3 regions of the Pseudomonas sp. P4_B3 genome follow, and region 1 is predicted to be linked to each of the others. Evidence: predicted binding sites of a transcription regulator. Region 1 holds the regulator's gene; each other region holds the start of a gene.
The links. The regulator FliA, encoded in region 1, starts transcription of late flagellar genes. The targets are predictions, from matches to a motif close to CTAAAGTTTNNNNNNNNNNNGCCGNTAA.
Positions count from the first base shown of each region.

Region 2: flgM (flagellar biosynthesis anti-sigma factor FlgM) is a predicted target of FliA. The motif match lies at 2,338-2,365, and genes of this name have one in related genera.
Region 3: AC1DWG_RS19470 (chemotaxis protein CheW) is a predicted target of FliA. The motif match lies at 3,940-3,967, and genes of this name have one in related genera.

Region 1 covers NZ_JBFUHR010000020.1:30,747-37,826, forward strand. Annotated here, with positions in the region: gene AC1DWG_RS22425 (chemotaxis protein CheA) at 1-651, opposite strand, end outside; gene AC1DWG_RS22430 (protein phosphatase CheZ) at 705-1,493, opposite strand; gene AC1DWG_RS22435 (chemotaxis response regulator CheY) at 1,515-1,886, opposite strand; gene fliA (RNA polymerase sigma factor FliA) at 2,055-2,795, opposite strand; gene fleN (flagellar synthesis regulator FleN) at 2,792-3,622, opposite strand; gene flhF (flagellar biosynthesis protein FlhF) at 3,739-5,067, opposite strand; gene flhA (flagellar biosynthesis protein FlhA) at 5,079-7,080, opposite strand, start outside.
Region 2 covers NZ_JBFUHR010000007.1:418,785-425,864, reverse strand. Annotated here, with positions in the region: gene cheR (protein-glutamate O-methyltransferase CheR) at 1-414, opposite strand, end outside; gene AC1DWG_RS10755 (chemotaxis protein CheV) at 460-1,392, opposite strand; gene flgA (flagellar basal body P-ring formation chaperone FlgA) at 1,476-2,234, shown strand; gene flgM (flagellar biosynthesis anti-sigma factor FlgM) at 2,402-2,728, shown strand; gene AC1DWG_RS10740 (flagella synthesis protein FlgN) at 2,777-3,244, shown strand; gene AC1DWG_RS10735 (flagellar brake protein) at 3,337-4,083, shown strand; gene AC1DWG_RS10730 (MFS transporter) at 4,230-5,615, opposite strand; gene AC1DWG_RS10725 (glutamine synthetase family protein) at 5,686-6,930, opposite strand.
Region 3 covers NZ_JBFUHR010000016.1:95,768-102,847, forward strand. Annotated here, with positions in the region: gene AC1DWG_RS19450 (hypothetical protein) at 1-207, shown strand, start outside; gene AC1DWG_RS19455 (transporter substrate-binding domain-containing protein) at 347-1,486, shown strand; gene AC1DWG_RS19460 (YkgJ family cysteine cluster protein) at 1,542-2,291, opposite strand; gene AC1DWG_RS19465 (GNAT family N-acetyltransferase) at 2,488-2,946, opposite strand; gene AC1DWG_RS19470 (chemotaxis protein CheW) at 2,974-3,876, opposite strand; gene norR (nitric oxide reductase transcriptional regulator NorR) at 4,163-5,713, opposite strand; gene hmpA (NO-inducible flavohemoprotein) at 5,870-7,051, shown strand.

The sequences.
Region 1 (7,080 bases):
AGCTGGCGCCGGGACCACCGCGTCAACGGCGAACTGGCCCTTGCCGTGCAGTTGATCGAGCAACGACTCGAACTCGGCGTCGGTGATTTCATCGCTGACCGGCGCAGAAACAGCCGCCGGCGCCTCGGCCTGGGCCTTGACGGCGTTCAGCGAGTCCAGCAGTTGTTCGAATTCATTGTCGGTGATATCGCCCGATTCGCTTTCAGCCACAGACGCTTCGACCACGGCGGCGACAGGTGCAGCAGCCACCTCGTCAGCCGATTGCGGCTCGGCCAGACGGGCCAGCGCCGCGAGCAGTTCAGGTGTCGCAGCCGTGATCGGGCTGCGTTCGCGGACTTCGCTGAACATGCTGTTCACCGCGTCCAGCGCTTCGAGAACCACGTCCATCAGTTCCGAGTCGACGCGACGCTCACCCTTGCGCAGGATGTCGAACACGTTCTCGGCGATATGGCAGCACTCCACCAGCTCGTTGAGCTGGAGGAAGCCGGCGCCCCCTTTTACAGTGTGAAAACCGCGAAAAATTGCATTGAGCAAATCCGCATCATCCGGACGGCTTTCCAGCTCGACCAGTTGCTCGGACAGTTGCTCTAGAATCTCGCCGGCCTCAACCAGGAAATCCTGAAGGATCTCTTCATCGGCGCCGAAGCTCATTAAGGGGGTGCTCCTACAGGTCTAAAAACCCAAAAAACCTAAAATTCTAAAATTTAGAATCCCAGGCTGGATAGCAAATCGTCCACATCGTCCTGACCGGACACAACGTCTTCTCTTTTATCGGCATGAATCTGCGGACCTTCACCCTGAGAGAGATGTTTTTGTGGATCTTTTTCAGCAAGCATCGCTTCACGGTCATGTTCGATGCCCGCAAAGCGGTCTACCTGACTGGCCATCAGCACGAGCTTGAGCAGGTTGCTTTCGACTTCGGTGACCAGCTGGGTCACTCGCTTGATCACTTGCCCCGTGAGGTCCTGGTAATCCTGGGCGAGCAGGATGTCGTTGAGGTTGCCCGACACCGCGCGATTATACGTGCCGCTGCGCACCAGGAAGCCGTCGACCCGGCGGGCCAGTTCACGAAACTCTTCGGCGCCGACTTCGCGACGCATGAAGCGTCCCCAGTCCGTGCTCAAGGCCTGGGCTTCATCCGCCAGGCCATTGACCAGCGGCGTGGCACTTTCCACCAGGTCCATGGTGCGGTTGGCCGCAGCCTCGGTCAGCTTGACCACATAGCCCAGACGCTCAGTGGCGTCGGTGATCTGGGACACTTCTTCGGCTTGCGGCATGTGCGGGTCAATCTGGAAATTGACGATCGCGCTATGCAGTTCGCGAGTGAGCTTGCCCACTTCCTGATACAGGCCGCGGTCACGGGTCTGGTTGAGCTCATGGATCAATTGCACCGCGTCGCCGAACTTGCCTTTTTCAAGGCTCGCGACCAATTCGACGGCGTGTTTTTTCAGGGTCGACTCAAAGTCGCCCAATGAAGTTTCGTTATTGCCCATAGCTCCCCCGTGGCGCACTCATCAACCGATGCGTTCGAAAATCTTCTCGATTTTTTCTTTCAACGCCTGGGCCGTGAAGGGTTTGACCACATAGCCGTTAACGCCGGCCTGGGCCGCTTCGATGATCTGCTCGCGCTTGGCTTCAGCGGTCACCATCAGCACCGGCAGGTGCTTGAGCTTTTCATCGGCACGCACGTGGCGCAGCAGATCGATACCGGTCATGCCAGGCATGTTCCAGTCCGTTACCAGAAAGTCGATGCTTCCGCTGTTGAGCACCGGAATGGCGGTAGTGCCATCGTCGGCCTCGACGGTGTTGGTGAACCCAAGGTCACGCAGCAGGTTCTTGATGATCCGCCGCATCGTTGAGAAGTCATCAACGATGAGGATTTTCATGTTCTTGTCCAATTCGACCTCCAAGCAGTCTTAAACGCGCCCAGCACCTGGACGCGCCATTTCAATCAATCCGGCAAAGCACTCAATGACTGTCTGGAGCACAACAGATCGCGACCGGCGCAGTTCAACACCACACCGGCCTCGTTCGCAGTGTCCCCCACACTGCCTTCAGCGCGCTCGCCACTCCCCCAAACGCCCCCGCAAACGGGCCGCGCACTGGCTGTGTAACTGGCTGACCCGAGATTCGCTGACCCCCAGGACCTCACCGATTTCCTTGAGGTTCAACTCTTCGTCGTAGTACAGCGCCAACACCAGTCGCTCACGCTCCGGCAAATTGGCAATCGCCTCCGCCAGCGCAGCCTGGAAGCGTTCATCTTCCAGATCGCGTGACGGCTCGATATGAGCACTCGCGCCATCCTCGTGCAGACCTTCGTGTTCGCCGTCCTGCAACAGATCGTCGAAACTGAACAGCCGGCTGCCCAGGGTGTCGTTCAAAATCCCGTAGTAATCGTCGAGACTCAATTGGAGTTCGGCCGCAACTTCGTGATCTTTAGCGTCACGGCCGGTTTTCGCTTCAATCGAGCGAATGGCGTCGCTGACCATGCGCGTATTGCGGTGAACCGAACGTGGCGCCCAGTCCCCCTTGCGCACCTCATCGAGCATGGCGCCGCGGATTCGAATGCCCGCGTACGTCTCGAAACTGGCGCCTTTGCTGGCGTCATATTTGGTCGACACCTCAAGCAGGCCGATCATCCCGGCCTGGATCAGGTCTTCGACCTGGACACTGGCCGGCAGGCGCGCCAACAAGTGGTAGGCAATGCGTTTAACCAGCGGCGCGTAACGCTCGATCAGCTCGTACTGCGCATCACGCGCCGATTTTTTGTAGAGGTTGTAACCGCTTGCTGTCATAGAACCGGTCCTGCTGTCTGCTGCACGAGGCGCTCTACGAAAAACTCCAGGTGCCCGCGCGGGTTGGCAGGCAGCGGCCAGGTATCGACCTTCTGTGCGATCGCCTTGAATGCCAGCGAGCACTTGGAACGCGGGAACGCCTCGTAGACAGCGCGCTGCTTTTGCACGGCCTTGCGCACGCTTTCGTCGTAAGGCACAGCGCCGACGTATTGCAGGGCGACGTCGAGGAAGCGATCCGTGACCTTGGTCAACTTGGCGAACAGGTTGCGCCCTTCCTGCGGGCTCTGGGCCATGTTGGCCAGGACGCGGAAGCGGTTCATGCCGTAGTCACGGTTAAGCAATTTGATCAATGCGTAGGCGTCAGTGATCGAGGTCGGCTCGTCGCACACCACCAGCAGCACTTCCTGGGCTGCGCGAACGAAACTGACTACCGAGTCACCAATGCCCGCCGCGGTATCGATCACCAATACGTCGAGGTTGTCGCCGATATCGCTGAAGGCCTGGATCAGGCCGGCGTGTTGCGCGGGGCTCAGATGCACCATGCTCTGAGTGCCGGATGCGGCCGGAACGATACGGATGCCGCCGGGTCCCTGCAGCAGTACATCGCGCAGTTCGCAGCGGCCCTCGATCACGTCGGCCAGGGTACGTTTGGGTGTCAGGCCCAGCAGAACGTCGACGTTCGCCAGCCCCAGGTCGGCGTCCAACAGCATGACGCGCCGGCCAAGCTCAGCCAGAGCCAGGGACAAGTTCACTGACACATTAGTTTTCCCGACGCCACCTTTGCCGCCGGTCACCGCGATCACCTGTACGGGATGCATGCTGCCCATGTTATTTCTTTACCTTGTCTTGCATAGACGGAGGCCACATTACTGGCTGCGCGTTCACAAACGGAACAATGCATGGCAGACCATCGATGTAGGTACAAAAACTGTTCATTACTACCTTAGCCAACCTGCTTGGTTTGGCTGTGGTAAATATCAGCGAACATGTCAGCCATGGCTTCTTCGCTGGGTTCTTCCTGCATTTGCACGCTGACGGCGCGACTGACCAACTGATGACGGCGCGGCAGATGGAGATCATCCGGAATCCGCGGGCCATCGGTCAGGTAGGCCACCGGCAGCTCATGACTGACGGCCAGGCTCAACACCTCGCCCAGACTAGCCGTTTCATCCAGTTTAGTCAGGATGCAGCCCGCGAGCCCGCAACGCTTGTAACTATGATAGGCGGCGGTTAGAACCTGTTTCTGGCTGGTGGTTGCCAGGACCAGATAATTTTTTGAGCGAATGCCGCGACCGGCCAGGCTTTCGAGTTGCATGCGCAGGGCCGGATCGCTGGCCTGCAGGCCGGCGGTATCGATCAGCACCACGCGCTTGCGCAGCAAGGGTTCCAGCGCCTGCACCAGGGACTGGCCCGGATCGACGTGGGTCACCGACACATTGAGAATGCGCCCCAGGGTCTTGAGCTGCTCCTGGGCACCGATGCGGAAGCTGTCCATGCTCACCAGCGCAATGTTCTGCGCGCCGTACTTGAGCACGTAACGGGCCGCCAGCTTGGCCAGGGTGGTGGTCTTGCCCATGCCGGCAGGGCCGACCATGGCGATCACACCGCCCTCCTCCAGCGGCTCGACTTCGGGGGTAACGATCATGCGCGCCAGGTGCGCCAGCAACATGCGCCAGGCCTGACGAGGTTCTTCGATTTCGCTGATCAGCGCCAGCAGGTCGCGCGACAGCGGGCCTGACAGGCCAATGCGTTGCAGGCGACGCCAGAGGTTGGCCTGGTCCGGACGGCTGCCCTGTAGCTGATTCCAGGCCAGGGAGCCCAGCTGGACTTCCATGAGTTCGCGCAGGCTGTTGAGTTCGAAACGCATCGAGTCGAACGCGCGCGGGTCCACGCCAGTGGAGGCTGGTGCAGCGGCCGGTGCGGGGCGACGGGGTTCGGCGTAGGTCGGCTCGATCAACGGCTCGGCTGCGGTGAGCGGCAAGCCGGCGAACAACTGGCGATTGGTCGCATTATCGCTCTCGCCGACGCCACGCAGGCTCAGTTCGGCTTGGGCAGTGACGATCCGCGACTGAGTCTTGCGCAGCTCGTCTTCGAGTTCCATGTTCGGAACCCGCGGCGCCAGCGCCGACAACTTGTAATCCAGCGCTGCCGTCAGCTCGACACCCCCGGCGATCCGGCGGTTGCCAATGATGGCGGCATCAGCGCCCAGCTCATCGCGAACCAGCTTCATGGCCTGACGCATATCGGCGGCGAAAAAACGCTTAACTTGCATAAACCACTACCTCAGCCGTTGGGCCCTACTGTCGCAACGATGGTCACTTGCTTGTTGTCAGGGATTTCCTGGTAAGCCAACACGTGCAAACCCGGGACTGCGAGCCGGCCGAATCGCGAGAGCATCGCGCGAACCGGACCGGCCACCAGCAGAATCACCGGCTGACCTTGCATCTCCTGGCGCTGCGCTGCGTCGATCAACGAACGTTGCAGCTTCTCAGCCATGCTTGGCTCCAGCAGAACGCCCTCTTCCGAGCCTTGCCCGGCCTTTTGCAGACTATTGAGCAATATCTGTTCCAACCTTGGCTCCAGCGTGATGACTGGCAGCTCCGACTCAGTGCCTACAATGCTTTGCACGATTGCACGGGATACGCCAACACGCACGGCAGCCACCAGCGCGGCGGTATCTTGACTCTTGGCGGCATTGTTGGCGATGGCCTCGGCAATGCTGCGGATATCGCGCACCGGCACTTGTTCGGCCAACAGCGCTTGCAGCACCTTGAGCAGCTGCGACAGCGAAACCACGCCCGGCACCAGCTCCTCGGCCAGTTTCGGCGAGCTTTTGCCCAGCAATTGCATGAGCTGCTGCACTTCTTCGTGACCGATCAGTTCACTGGAATGCTTGTAGAGAATCTGGTTCAAGTGGGTAGCCACTACGGTACTGGCATCGACCACCGTATAACCGAGGGATTGCGCCTGGGCGCGCTGGCTGATTTCAATCCAGACCGCCTCCAGACCGAAAGCCGGATCTTTGGCGGTAATGCCGTTGAGCGTGCCGTAGACCTGTCCCGGGTTGATCGCCAGTTCGCGATCCGGGTAAATCTCTGCTTCGGCCAGGATTACCCCCATGAGGGTCAGGCGATAGGCACTGGGCGCCAGGTCGAGGTTGTCGCGGATATGCACGGTCGGCATCAGGAAGCCCAGGTCCTGGGACAGCTTCTTGCGCACCCCCTTGATCCGCGCAAGCAACTGGCCACCCTGGTTGCGGTCCACCAGCGGAATCAGGCGATAACCCACTTCAAGGCCGATCATGTCGATGGGCGTCACGTCATCCCAGCCAAGCTCCTTGGTTTCCTGGGCGCGGGCAGGCGACGGCAGCAACTCCTGCTGGCGCTTGACCTCTTGCAGGGCCTGCACCTTGGCGACGTTCTGCTTTTTCCAGAACAGGTAAGCGCCACCGGCCGCCAGGGCCGCCATGCTCAGGAACGAGAAGTGCGGCATGCCGGGCACCAGGCCCATGACCGCCATCAAGCCTGCCGCCACCGCCAGCGCCTTGGGCGAGGCGAACATCTGGCGATTGATTTGCTTGCCCATGTCTTCCGAACCGGAAGCACGGGTCACCATGATCGCGGCGGCTGTCGATAACAGCAGTGATGGCAATTGCGCCACCAAACCGTCACCGATGGTCAACAGCGCATACACCTTGCCGGCGTCGGCGAAGTTCATGTTGTGCTGGAAGATACCGACCGCCATGCCGCCGATCAGGTTGATGAACAGGATCAACAGGCCGGCGATGGCGTCACCACGGACGAATTTGCTGGCACCGTCCATGGAGCCGTAGAACTCGGCTTCCTGGGCCACTTCCGAACGGCGGGCTTTGGCCTGGGCCTGATCGATCAGGCCGGCGTTGAGGTCGGCGTCGATCGCCATTTGCTTGCCGGGCATCGCATCGAGGGTGAAACGCGCGCTCACCTCGGAAATCCGCCCCGCGCCCTTGGTCACCACGACGAAGTTGATGATCATCAAGATCGCGAAGACCACGATACCGACCACGTAGTTACCGCCGATCACCACCTCGCCGAACGCCTGGATCACCTTGCCGGCCGCCGCATGACCGTCCTGACCGTGGAGCATCACCACCCGCGTGGAGGCCACGTTCAACGCCAGGCGCAACAGCGTCGCCACCAGCAGAATGGTCGGGAACACCGCGAAATCCAGCGGCCGCAAGGCGTAGACGCACACCAGCAGCACGACGATGGACAGGGCAATGTTGAAGGTGAAGAACACGTCCAGC
Region 2 (7,080 bases), on a different contig from region 1:
ACCCATCCTCAACTGACCCATGTTGACCCGCTCGAACTCGTCGATGGACATCGACAGCGAATAGGGTTCCTGGCCCGACGAGCATGCCGCCGACCAGATGCGCAGGCGCTGGCCGGGACTGGCCTTGATCGCTTCGGGCAGGACCTTGTTCTTCAAGACTTCAAACGGGTAGGTGTCTCGAAACCACAGGGTTTCATTGGTGGTCATGGCATCCACCACCTGCTCGCGCAAACCGCTGCGCGGTTGCGTCTGCATGCGCTGAACCAGCTCACCCAAAGACTTGATGCCTTGCTGTTCCATCAGTTTGTTGAGACGGCTGGAGACCAGGTACTGCTTGTTTTCACCGAGCAAAATGCCACAGGCTTTTTCCAGGAATACCCGGAACTGTTCGAAATCCAAATTACCCGTAGACAATGATGCCGCCTCTTAAATCGTGTTGACTGCCTGGGGTGCGAACCCCTAGCTGATATCTGCTGCTTTGATCCGGTCGACTACCCGGGATGCCAGGTCATCAGGACGGAACTTGGCCAGGAAGTCATCGGCACCGACCTTCTTGACCATCGCCTGATTGAATACCCCCGACAACGAAGTATGCAGGATGATATGAAGCTTTTGCATGCGCGGGTCGTTGCGAATTTCCGCCGTCAGGGTGTACCCGTCCATCTCCGGCATCTCGATGTCGGAGATCATCATCAGGAACTCTTCTTCCGGTTTCTTGCCCTCGTCGACCAGTTTGCGCAGGTAATCCAGCGCTTGCCGACCATCGTTCAACGCCACCACTTCGACGCCGACCGTTTGCAGGCAACGCGTGACCTGCTTGCGCGCCACCGACGAGTCATCGACCGTCAGCACTCGCAACGAAAGCGCCTTGTGCCGGGTTTCGACATCCACCACACCCACGGAAATCGCTTCCGGCGTCGGTGCCACTTCCGCCAGCACCTTCTCGACGTCGATGATTTCGACCAACTGATTGTCGACTCGCGTCACCGCCGTCAGGTAGTGATCGCGCCCGGTGCCCTTGGGCGGCGGATGGATCTCCTCCCAGTTCATGTTGACGATGCGTTCCACCGAGCGAACCAGGAAACCCTGGGTCTTGGTGTTGTACTCCGTGATGATCACGAACGGATTGTTCTTGTCCTTCAACGCACCGGAGCCAGTCGCCATTGCCAGATCAAGGATCGGAATGGTCGCCCCCCGGATGTTCGCCACGCCGCACACGACAGGACTGGACTTGGGCATCAGCGTCAGTTTGGGGCATTGCAGCACCTCCCGAACCTTGAACACGTTGATCCCGTACAGCTGCTGGCCGTCGAGACGGAACAACAACAGCTCAAGGCGATTCTGCCCCACCAGTTGCGTGCGCTGGTTTACCGAATCCATTACACCAGCCATGCCCAGACTCCTACACCAACGCCAAGTGTTGTTGCGACGCGCCTTCATCACTAAACGGCACGGCGCTTGCTTTTTTAATCGTTATGAACACAGAACCGACATTTTTCCGACGCCTGACCACACCCTGCCGAAAATTGCTCGGCGTGCTGGCGGCTGTTTGCCTGTTCAACGCTGGCAGCCCTGCCCTTGCTGACGCGGTTACCTTGCCTGACATGCTTATCGGCGTCACTCAGGGCTTTCTTGAATTCACCGTAGAAGACTATCTGGCTACCAGCCAAACGGAAGGTCGCTACGAGATCCAGATCAACCCGCTCGATCCGCGTATGCACATGCCCATGTGCGACAAGGAATTGACAGCAACCCTTGAGAGTCCCAAGCCGTTGGGACGGGTTACGGTCAAGGTCCGCTGCGAGGGCGCTTCCCCCTGGACAGTCTTCGTACCCGCTCAAGTCCGCCTGTTTCGCGATGTCGTGACCAGCGCCCGGCCACTGCGCCGCGCAGCCATTGTCGAACCTGGGGATGTGGTCCTGCGCGAGCGCGATATCAGCCTCATCAGCCAGGGCTACCTGACCTCTCTCGATCAGGCGATCGGGCAGCGACTGACCCGACCAATGGTCGCCGACCAGGTGATTACCCTGGTGCATATCGAACAGGCCGAGGTCATCCGCAAGGGTGATCAGGTGGTGATTACCGCCCGCAGCGGCACACTCAGCGTGCGCATGCCGGGCGAAGCCCTGTCAAACGGCAGCCTGAGCGAACAGATTCGGGTGAAGAACCTCAATTCCCAAAGGGTCATCAAGGCGCAGGTCATGGCGCCGGGGCAGGTGGAAGTGTCCATGTAAGGCGCTCAGTTCATCGGAATGTGGCACTTGCCGCGGCTGTTCCCTAGACTGTGTTCCAGGCACGGTAAGCGCTGGCGCGCGCAAGGTTCATTGATAAATGGGCCTAAAGTTTTCCAGGGAATGGCCGAAACCATGGCAAGCGTCCAAATTCCCAGAGGTTTTTTATCATGGTCATCGATTTCAGCCGTTTGAACAGCTCCTCGTCCCTTACGGGCAGTACACGTACCAGCGCCAGCAAGGAAAGCGCCGAAGCCGGCAAATCCTTGCCGCTGGAGTCCGCGGCCGAACAGGCCGGTACCGTCAAAAGCGGGGAATCGGTACATCTCAGCGATGAGGCTCAACAGTTGCAGAAGGTCACTGACAAGCTGCGCGATCAACCCGCCGTCGACAACGCCCGCGTGGCCGAGTTGAAAGCAGCGATTGCCGATGGCAGCTATAAAGTCGACAGCAACCGTGTAGCCAACAAACTGCTCAACTTCGAAGCCCAGCGCTAGGCCACCGCCAGCGCCAGGCTTTTGGACGCTTAAAACCCAAGGCCAGCCATGCACGACACTCATTTACTGCAACTGATCACCGACGACTTTGCTCCAGCGCAACACCTGCTGGAACTGCTGCAGACCGAATCCCTCGCATTGCATGGCCGCGACATGCCATTGCTCGAGGACATCCTGGCGCAGAAACAGGCATTGGTCGTTTTGCTCGAACAGCATGGCCGCAAGCGCAGTGAAGTCCTCGCCAGCCTCAACCTGCCGACCAACCGTGGCGGTCTGGAGCAACTGGCCAGCCAGTCGAGCATTGGCGAGCAGTTGCTGGCGCAAAGTGACGTGCTGACCGATCTCCTGGCCCAGTGTCAGGCCATCAACGCCAACAACGGCCAGTCGATCCTCACTCAGCAGGCCGCTACGGCCACCCAGCTGAAAATCCTCACCGGCGGTGAAACCCCGGCGCTTTACGATGCCAGCGGAACATTCTCCAAGCTTGCCAAGCCGCGCCCGCTCAGTCAGGCATGAACCGGTCAATGCCCCCGCTCTATCAAGACGCGCAACATACTGGCAAACTGCTAGCCTGCCGTAGTCAAATTTTGTCTGGAGATTGATTAACCGTGTCCAATGCCTTATCCGTGGATGATGCTCCGCAGCCACCCAAGGTGCTCTCCACGCCCTTGGAAATCTCCAGCAACCTGCGCCAGCTGCTCGAAAGCCATGACCCGCTGATCATTACGTTCCACGAGCGCAGCCAGCGCTTCCAGAGCTACCTGGTGGACCTGGACCGTGACAGCAATATGATTGCCCTGGACGAAATGATTCCCCGTGACGGCGAGCGCTACCTGCTGGCGGGCGAGCCGTTCAGGGTCGAAGGCTTTCACGAAGGCGTACGCATAGCCTGGGAAAGCAACGGCCAATTGAACATCGACGAATCCGGTGGCAGCCGCTGCTATCGTGGCACCCTGCCCGATGAAGTGGTGTACCACCAGCGCCGTAATGCGTTCCGTGCGGCACTGAAGCTGGCACAACTGGTCAACGTCAACCTCGACGGCGAAAGGCTCAAGGCCTCCATCAGCGGCAAGCTGCTGGATATTTCCGCTACCGGCTGCAAACTGCGTTTCGACGGTGACATCACTGGCAGCCTGCAACTGGGTCAGGTTTACGACCGCTTCAGCGCCGAACTGCCCTTTGGCAAGATGACCGCGCCGGTCGAGTTGCGTTATCTGCACTTCGAAGAAAAAATCTCCACCACCTTCGCCGGCGTTCGCTTCCATAACATGAGCGGGCTGGTGCAGCGTCAGGTCGAACGCTTCGTCTACCAGTTGCAACGCGAAGCGCGTCGCTTCGACAAAGACGATCTCTGATGTAGCACGGCCCCTGTAGGAGCCGGCTTGCCGGCGAAGGCGTCCTTTAACCTTGCATCGATACAACGGACGTCTTCGCTGGCAAGCCAGCTCCTACAAAAACGGGCAGTCCCTTGCGGTGACTGCCCGTTTTTTTATGCCCTGATTTAAGGCCTGGCCTCGCTGAAGTTCGGGTCTCGCCCTGTATCAGGGTCTTGCGGTGGCTGATCGGTTTCATCCTCGGTTACATCAGCCTCAGGTTCTGATTCAGGCTCTGACCCGGTACTCACCGGATTTTGCATCTGATCCTGCACCACCTGCTCATCAACACGCGGGTCGAGGCAGGCCACCAGCGGTGAACTCGTCATGTTGTCCGGCATGGCCACGTGATGCAGCGGCGCATCTTCCACCTGATGCAGGTTGGTCACAGCTTTCGGGCGAATCCGCCATACCAGCACCAACGCAAAGAAACTGAAGAAGGCATAGAGCATCTGGCTGCCGAACAGCTTCATCAGCACGCCTGCCACCAGCGGCCCGATACTCGCGCCAACGCCGTAGGTCACCAGCAACATTGCCGTCAGGGATACCCGGCGATCGCCTTCGACATGGTCATTGGAGAACGCCACCGCCAACGGATACAGGCAGAACTGCACCAGCGAACAGACAAAACCGGCGATAAACAGAACCTCCAACGGCACCTGCGGCATGATCGCCAGCGGCAGTGCAGCCAGGGCCAGGCTGAATGCGAAACTGCGGATCAACACGGCCCGATCGTAGCGGTCGGACAACCAGCCCAACGGCCACTGCACCAGCAACCCGGCAAAAATACAGCTACCCATGAACAGGCCGACCTGCTCCGTGGACAATCCTTGCTGCGAGGCATACAGCGGCGCCAGACCGTAGAACGAACCGACGATCAGCCCTGCCCCCAGCACCGTACTCAATGATTGCGGCACACGCTTGATAAAGAACCGTGGCTCCATGGGCGCCGGATGCAAGGGTGCAGGGTGGATCCGCCGGGTCAGCGCCACGGGCACCAGGCACAGGGCGAAACACAGGGCGACCAGCATCAGCAGTTCCAGCCCCAGCGCCGGGTGCATGACCAGAATCAGTTGCCCCATCACCAGGCCCAGGTAAGAGGCGATCATGTAACCGCTGAACACCAACCCGCGCTGCTTGGCTTCGGCCTGTTCGTTCAGCCAGCTCTCGATCACCATGTACTGGCACATCATGCCGAGGCCGACGATCACCCGCAGGAACAGCCAGGCCGGCAGCCAGTCGATCAGGCCATGACCCAACACCGCCGCGCCGACGATTCCGGCACAGGCCGAGTAGGCCCGGATATGCCCGACCCGGGCAATCAACCGGTGACCGATCTTGCCCCCCAGCACCAGGCCGAAGTAGTTGGCGGCCATCAACGCACCGACCCACAGGCTGTCGACATGGTCGGCCGCCAGGCGCAGGCCCAGGTAAGTACTCAACAGGCCTGAACCGATCAACATCATCAGCGAGGCGAAATACAGTGCTCGAAAGGATTTCCAGATTTGGCGCATCGGCGTTCCGAGCGGCTCCTTGCAGTGATAATCGGCTATCGCTAAACGATAGCCGGATGTCGACGGATCGTCAGGCCTGGGCTGCTAAAACACGCCGTTCCCAGGGAGTAATTTCATTATGGAAACTGCTCAGCTCCAGGGTCTTCGAAGCGATGTAGCCTTCGATGAATTCCACGCCGAACAGTTCCTTGGCCAACTGGCTACGTTTCAGACGCTCCAGTGCCGCATGCAAGGTACAGGGCAACGAAAGATTGTCTGGCACTTCGAACTCACCCTGGATCGGCGCGCTCGGCTCTAACGCGTCCTCGATGCCATGCAACCCCGCCGCCAGGCTTGCGGCAATCGCCAGATACGGATTGGCATCAGCGCCCGGCAAGCGGTTCTCGACCCGGCGGGCCACCGGCAAACTGGCCGGTATGCGCAAGCCGGCTGCCCGGTTGTCATAGGACCAGCAGGCATTATTCGGTGAGGCGTAAGGGTGGCACAAGCGCTGATAGGAGTTCACGTTCGGCGCAAACAACGCAGTGAAGTCGGCCATGCACACTTGCTGTCCGGCAATGAAGTGACGGAAGGTTGCCGTCTCCCGCCCCGCCTTGTCACTGAACACGTTTCGCCCCGAATCGATCTCGACGACACTCTGGTGAATATGCATCGAACTGCCCGGCGTATGCGCCAGCGGCTTGGCCATGCACACCACGCTCAGGCCGTGCTTGAGGGCAACTTCCTTGAGCAAGTGCTTGAACAGGAACGTCTGGTCGGCCAGCAGCAATGGATCGCCATGCAGCAGATTGATCTCGAACTGGCTGACGCCCATTTCGTGCATGAACGTATCGCGGGGCAGCCCCAACGCAGCCATACATTCGTAGACTTCATTGAAGAAGGGGCGCAGCCCATTGTTGGAGCTGACGCTGAACGCCGACTGACCATCCTCGCGACGACCATCCAGCCCCAGCGGTGGCTGGAACGACTGAGTCGGGTCGGTGTTAGGCGCAAAAACGAAGAACTCAAGCTCGGTCGCCACCACGGGCGCCAGGCCGCGGGCCGCGTAACGGGCAATCACGGCCTTGAGCTGACCACGGGTCGACAGGCTGGAGCTGGTGGTGGTGCCCAGTTCATTCGCGTCGCAAATGGCGAAGCCCCGCGGTGGATGGCTCCAGGGCAAGCGGTGGATTTGTGCTGGGTCCGGGATCAGCGCCAGGTCGCCATCATCGCTGCCGTAAAAACGCGCCGGCGGGTATCCGCCCATGATGCATTGCAACAGCACGCCCCGCGCCATCTGCAATCGTCGACCGTCGAGAAAACCCTCGCAGGTCATCACTTTGCCCCGTGGAACGCCATTCAAATCCGGCGTGACACACTCAACTTCATCAATGCCCGTCAATCGCTGCGCGAGTGAACTCAGGCCAACGGTGGTCATGACGCAATCCTTGTTATTGTGCGAGCCGCGAACGGCGACCGTACAAAA
Region 3 (7,080 bases), on a different contig from region 1:
GCAGAGCTGCCAGACAGCGTCGACTCCAGCGCCGACAGCGAAACCAAAGCCGAAATCCCGGCCTTCAAGTTCCCGTTCAAACCGGGCGAACTGGCGGCCGCCAAGGGCTCCAACCAGCCGTGGTACAAGAACGGCGCCAAGAACGGCCACACCAAGACACCGGGCATGGCGCCGCCGGGAACTCGTCGATCGATGGGTAAGCGTTAAGGTTCAGGCATTTTCAGGTCGCCCGTATTCCTTGCTGTAAGTCAGAGCGTTCCTACACCGGTTGGCGATTCGCCCTCTGGGAATCTCGAAGGCCATTCGTCGAGGATTCATTTCCATGAATCTTGATGAAGGTTTTCTCATGCGTCTGCTTAAGTTTTTTTCTGCACCCCTGATAGTGGCTCTGGCCGCGGGTTGTACTACAGCTGTCGTCGATCCACAGATCCGTTTCGGTGTCGAGCCGCTTGTATCGCCGTTTGAATTCCGTAACGAGAATGGCGAACTGGAAGGGCTCAATATCGAGTTGGGCAATGCGCTGTGTGCCGAACTCAAGTCCCGCTGTGTCTGGGTTGACCAGGATTACGCCACCAACATCGATGCGCTCGAAGGCGGTCGTTTCGACGCAATCATGCCGATGACAGCCACATCGTTGCGTCGCGAGCGTGTCGATTTCACCGAAAACCTGTATCCCCTGAGCAGCAGGCTGGTGGCTCCCAAGGGGGCGAATCTGCAACCCGATGCTCAATCGCTCCGGGGCAAGCGTGTCGGCGTGCTGGCCGGTACCAGTCGCGAGGCGTTCGCCAAGGCGCGTTGGGCGCAGGCGGGGGTAACAGTACGCAGCTTCAACCTCAATGATCAATTGATCGCCAGCCTGCTGGCGGGAGAGCTGGATGCGACTTTGCAAGACTCGATCGAAATTACCTACGCGCTATTGAGTAAACCGCAGGGGCAAGGTTTTGACTTCGCCGGCCCGGCGATTAGCGATCCCATGCTGGGCAGCGGCGTGGCCATGGCGGTTCGCAAAAACGACACCCTGCTGCGCAATAACCTGAATGCTGCTCTTGAGCGGTTGAAACAAAATGGTCAGCTGCAAGCAATTACCCAGCGCTACTTGCCGACGCCGGCTCTCGAGTTTCCTCGGTACTTTCCAAACGAAGAAGGCATGCCATTTTCCAATGCGGTTCAGGTTGGTCAGACACTTTACCTCTCTGGCGTAATCGGAATGACGGAGGCAGGGGAGTTGGTGAAAGGTGGTATAGGGCCGCAAATGGAACAGGCCATGGCCAATCTGCGCAACGCACTGCAGCATCATGGGTCGTCTCTGGCGCAGGTGGCCAAATGCACGGTTATTCTTTCCGACATGAAGGACTTTGCTGCCATGAATGCTGTTTATCGCAGCTACTTTCCGGCGGATCGGTTACCCGCTCGTACTACATTTGCTGGCAAGCTTGTACTGGACGCAGGGGTGGAAGTGGAGTGTCTGGCGGTCACGACGCTTTAAATCTTTACCTGTCTGAAGGCGCGTGCGCAGCTCGCAAAGCTGCGCACCTGACCTCTCAAGCCGTGCGCAACGAAATGAACGCAAAGTTCGTCGGCGCATCCGCCGCCACTTTCGCCCCGGCCGCAACAATCTGCCCGGCGATATCGTCCCCCGACACATGAAACAGCCACTCGCTGCCCCACTCCGGCAACATTTGCCCGGTCAGTTCGTCGATGATTCTGGCGAACTCCGCCATATCCGGAAGATATGCGGTAAACCCGTCGCCCTTCAGGGCCGTCGTGCGGATGCCCAGCTGTGCGCAAATCGCATCCTTGGTCTGAATTTCGTCGCGATCCGCCTGACGGGAACGCTGGATCAATTCCGATAACTCCCGGTCGACCAGTTTGCCACCGACAATCAGCTCTGGCCCTGTTTCCCAGGACTCTGGCGGGCACTCCTTGGCGGTGGGGTTCAGGGGAATGTGCGGATTGATTTCCATCGGATAGATGCGACACACCAACGGCCGGCGTTCGTAGATGCGGCAGCGGTTGTCTTCGTCAAGATTCCGGCAGGGGCCGACATTGTAGGCGGCGAAGGTGATGGCCACGTACGCGTCGGATTCGCCGCTGCGCACCGCCGCCGAACGGCGTACGGTGTGCTCCCGTTGTTGCACTGGCAGGCCCAGGCCGTTGTCCAGAAACGCTTCCACCAGCACGATCACCTGAGCACCGTCGGCTGCCCACATCCGGGCTTCGCTCAGGGTCAGGGGCACATGGTGGCCGTTGCAGCATTTGCCGCAGCCTACGCAGGAAAACCTTGTATTCATTGAGTGTTCATTCGCATTACAGGGCATGAAACGGCGACAGAATGCCGCCACAAAAGCCGCTATCGAAGCAAATTATGCGCCACTCAGTTGGCCTCGCCGGCCGGAGCAAGCCCGCTCCTACAGGAATCGCGCCCTACACATGTTTTGTGATCGGCTCGGTCACTGTAGGAGCTGGCTTGCCAGCGAAGGCGGCATGTCAGAGAGGAACCGGCTCCCGGCGGACTGCGCGCATCCCGACGCTTTCATACAAGCGCCGCGCCCGAAGGTTGTCTTCCAGAACCTTCAGGTCCACGAAGCCTTCACGCCGCTGCTGGAATACCTTGAACGCTTGCAACAGCAAGGCACGCCCCAATCCACGGCCCTGAAACCGCGGATGCACCACCAGGTTCTTGATGTAGGCACTGGTCCAGCACTGACACACACCCACCACACCTTCGGCATCCTGGGCAATGAAGCACAGGGCCGGGTCATATTCCGGATCGGTCTCGAACTGCCGTTGCCACATGTCCAGCGCGGCTACACGCCCAGCGCCGTCGAGATAACCGAGCTCCATCAGCCGGTGCACGGCGGCGCCCAGTTCGGGGCGGTATTCGCCCAGTTGCAGGCCGGCTGGCCAATCGGGGGGCGGCACGACGACAGAGAGGTCGCGTCGCATCAGCCAGCAGTAATCTTCGGTCAACACTCAATAACCCTGTTCGGCGACAGCCTTGGCCGCGGTGATCAGGCACTGGGTCAATTCCGGTGAAGAGAATTTGGTCAGTACCGCGTTCGCCCCCGCCAGTCGTGCTTTCTCGGCGTTCATCGCACTGTCCAGCGAGGTGTGCAGCAGTACATAAAGATGCGCGAAATCCGGAGTTTCCCGCAGGGTACGGGTGAAGGCGTAGCCGTCCATCTCCGACATTTCGATGTCCGAGACGATCAGGTTGATCTGTTGTGCGGTGCCTTGCAGGTCCAGCAGGCAGTCGATGGCTTCCTTGGCGCTGCGGGCCGTATGGCATTGCAGGCCGAGGTTGCGCAGGGTGTGCACCGATTGCTGCAAGGCCACCTGGCTGTCATCGACCACCAGGATGCGCGCGTTGCCGAGCAGTTCGGCGTCTTCCATGCTCAGCTCGGTCGGCGCCATTTCGATTTGTGCCGGGGCGATGCCGTGGATGACTTTTTCGATGTCCAGCACTTGCACCAGGGTGCCATCGACCGACGTCACGCCGGTGATGTAGGCGCGCGAACCACCGGAGCCGAAGGGCGGCGGGCGGATGTCGGTGGTCAGGCAATGGACGATCTTGCTCACGGCCTGCACGTGCAGGCCCTGCTTGGAGCGGCTGACGTCGGTGACGATCAGGCAGCCGCCGTTCGGGTCTTCCAGCGGACGTTCGCCAATGGCACGGCTGAGGTCGATCACCGACAGCGAGGCACCGCGCAGGCTGGCGATGCCTTTGACGTGGGGGTGCGACTCCGGCAGTTTGGTCAGCGGCGGGCAGGGAATGATTTCACTGACCTTGAGCAGGTTGATTGCCATCAGCTTGCCGCTGCGCAAGGTAAACAGCAGAAGCGAAAGTGAGTCTGCGCGGGCTTTGGTGGAGGACATAGGAACCTTCTCTGGAAAAAGGTGACGGGCAATCCCGGGATCGCCAATGACTTCGATGCCGGGTTATCGACTTGTCGGGGGCAGGCTTTAGGGTGAATACCTCTCTCGGGTCAAACACAGGACCATTGTGGCGAGGGGGCTCGCCCCCGTTCGGCCGCGAAGCGGTCGTAAATCCAGCGACTCGGTTTGTCGGTGAAAGCCAGGGGCCGCGTCGCGACCCAACGGGGCGGTGCGGCGATCCGACAAGCCCCCTCGCCACAAAGACTCCACTCACCCTATAGCGACACTATTTCATCCCCAACCGCTTGGCCATCCGCCCCAGGTTCGCCCGATCCAGGCCCAGCTCACGGGCCGCGCTTGCCCAATTGTTGTTGTGCCGTTCCAGGCAGGCACCGATCAATTGACGCTGATAACGCTCGGTAGCCTCGCGCAAGTCGCCGATCACCGCTTGCGTGACGCTGGCGACAGGTTGCTCGGCAGAAGCTTCAACGCTGGCGTTGGGCAAGTCCAGGTCGGCTGCACTCAAGCTGAGAATCTTCGGCCGTTCCTTGCAGTTGCCCAAGGCTTTCAAGGCGCTGCGGCCGATCAAGTGTTCAAGCTCGCGCACGTTGCCGGGCCAGTCGTAGGCCAATAGCGCGGCCTGGGCGTCGCTGTTCAGGCGCAGGCTGTTGAGGCCCATGCGCGAGCGGTTCTGCTCCAGGAAGTAACCGCTGAGCAGCAGCACATCGCGTCCGCGATCGCGCAGGGCCGGCACCAGCAGCGGATAAACGCTGAGGCGATGGTAGAAGTCGGCGCGGTAACGGCCGCTGCGCACTTCTTCGGCGAGGTCGCGGTTGGTCGCCGCGATCAGGCGCACGTCGACCTGATGCTCCTTGTCCGAGCCCAGTCGCTGCAGTTGACCGCTCTGCAACACGCGCAGCAACTTGGCCTGCACGGTCAGCGACAACTCACCGACTTCATCGAGAAACAGCGTGCCGCCGTTGGCCAGTTCGAACTTGCCACGGCGGTCGTTCAGCGCACCGGTAAAAGCACCGCGGACATGGCCGAACAATTCGCTTTCCACCAGTGTGTCGGGCAACGCGGCGCAGTTGAGGCTGATGATCGGTTTGTCGGAGCGGGGCGAGGCGGCATGGATGGCCTGGGCCACCAACTCCTTGCCGACCCCGGTTTCGCCGGTGATCAACACGGTCAGGTCGCTGCCGCCCACCAGACTGATTTCTTCGGCCAGACGCTTGTGGGCCTTGCTTTGGCCGATCATCTCGCGAGTCTGCTGGCCGCTGGCCTGGCGGTAGACCTCGGCGCGCTGATGCTCGTCTTCGACCCGGTTGTTCAAGCGCTCGATGCGCTCAGCGGCGTTGACTGTGGCGGCCGCGAGGCTGGCGAAGGCTTGCAGGGCATCCAGCTCGATCGGTTCGAAGCGCTCCGGATCGAGGGCGTCGAGGGTCAGCAGGCCCCATGGGCGCTCGTCGATGAATAACGGGCAACCCATGCAGTCATGAACTTCCAGATGATCATCCAGGCCATCGACCAGGCCGTCATAGGGGTCAGGCAAGTCGCTGTCGGCAGCGAAACGGGTCGGGCCTGGGCCGCTGAGCAGCGCTTGGAAACGCGGGTGCTCGCTGACCTTGAAGCGCCGACCGAGGGTATCGGTACTCAAGCCGTCGACCGCCAGCGGCACCAGCCATTCACCGTCGAGACGCAGCAGAGCGGCGGCGTCGCATGGCAGCAGGGCGCGCATGGCTTCCAGCAGGCGGCGATAACGCTCGCCCTCGGGCAGTTCGCGGGACAGGTCGGAGACAAGGGGCAGCAGGGCGGTGAGCAGGGGTTTTGCAGTCATAGTGACTCCGTGTAGTCGGTATGACTATAAGTCAGGCAGTGTCTAAATGACTATTAAGTTATTAACTTATTGATTTATAAAGACTAAATAGTTGGCATGGAAACTGATAGGCATAGGGTAATCCGTTAGCAATCCAAGAAGACCAGGAGTCACTTTATGCTGAGCGTTCAAGATCGTGCCATCGTCAAATCCACTGTGCCACTTCTCGAAAGCGGTGGTGAAGCGCTGATCACACACTTCTACCGCATGATGCTCTCCGAATACCCGGAAGTCCGCCCACTGTTCAACCAGGCCCACCAGGCCAGTGGTGATCAGCCGCGAGCCCTGGCCAACGGCGTATTGATGTATGCGCGCCATATCGACCAACTCGACCAGTTGGGCGACCTGGTGGCCAAGATCATCAACAAGCACGTGGCCCTGCAGATTCTGCCGGAGCACTACCCGATTGTCGGCAGCTGCCTGCTGCGGGCCATTGCCGAAGTATTGGGCGAAGAGATCGCCACCCCGGAAGTGATCGCGGCCTGGGGTGCGGCCTACGGGCAACTGGCGGACATCCTCATCGGTGCCGAAACCAGCATCTACGACCAGAAGGAACAGGCACCGGGCGGCTGGCGCGGGGCGCGGGCATTCATCGTGGCCGGCAAGGTCGAGGAGAGCGCCGAGATCACCTCGTTCTACTTTGAACCTGCAGACAAAGGCCCGATCCTGGAGGCAGAACCCGGCCAGTACATCGGCATGAAACTGATCCTCGACGGTGAAGAGATCCGTCGTAACTACTCGCTGTCAGCGCTGGCGAACAAAGGCCAGTACCGCATCAGCGTCAAGCGTGAAGCCGGTGGCCGCGCTTCCAACTACTTGCATGACCAGTTGCATGTCGGCGCCAGCATCCAGTTGTTCCCGCCATCGGGCGAGTTCACCCTGACCGCCAGCGACAAACCTCTGGTGCTGATCAGCGGCGGCGTCGGCATTACCCCGACCCTGGCGATGCTCGAAGCTGCGCTGGAAACTCAGCGGCCGGTGCATTTCATCCACTGCGCGCGCAACGGCAGCGTCCATGCCTTCCGCGACTGGATCGATGGCCTGGCCGAGCGTCACCCGCAGCTCAAGCGCTTCTACTGCTACGCCGAAGATGACGGCGTGAGCCCGGCGGCGCACAAGGTCGGTTTGTTGAGCCAGCAGCAGTTGCATGCATGGCTGCCGGAGCAGCGTGACCTGGATGTTTACTTCCTGGGGCCGAAAGGTTTCATGGCGTCCATCAAGCGTCACCTCAAAGCCCTGGGTGTGCCGGAGAAGCAAAGCCGTTACGAGTTCTTCGGGCCGGCAGCGGCGCTGGAGTAACCCCTAATAAAGATCGCAGCCTTCGGCAG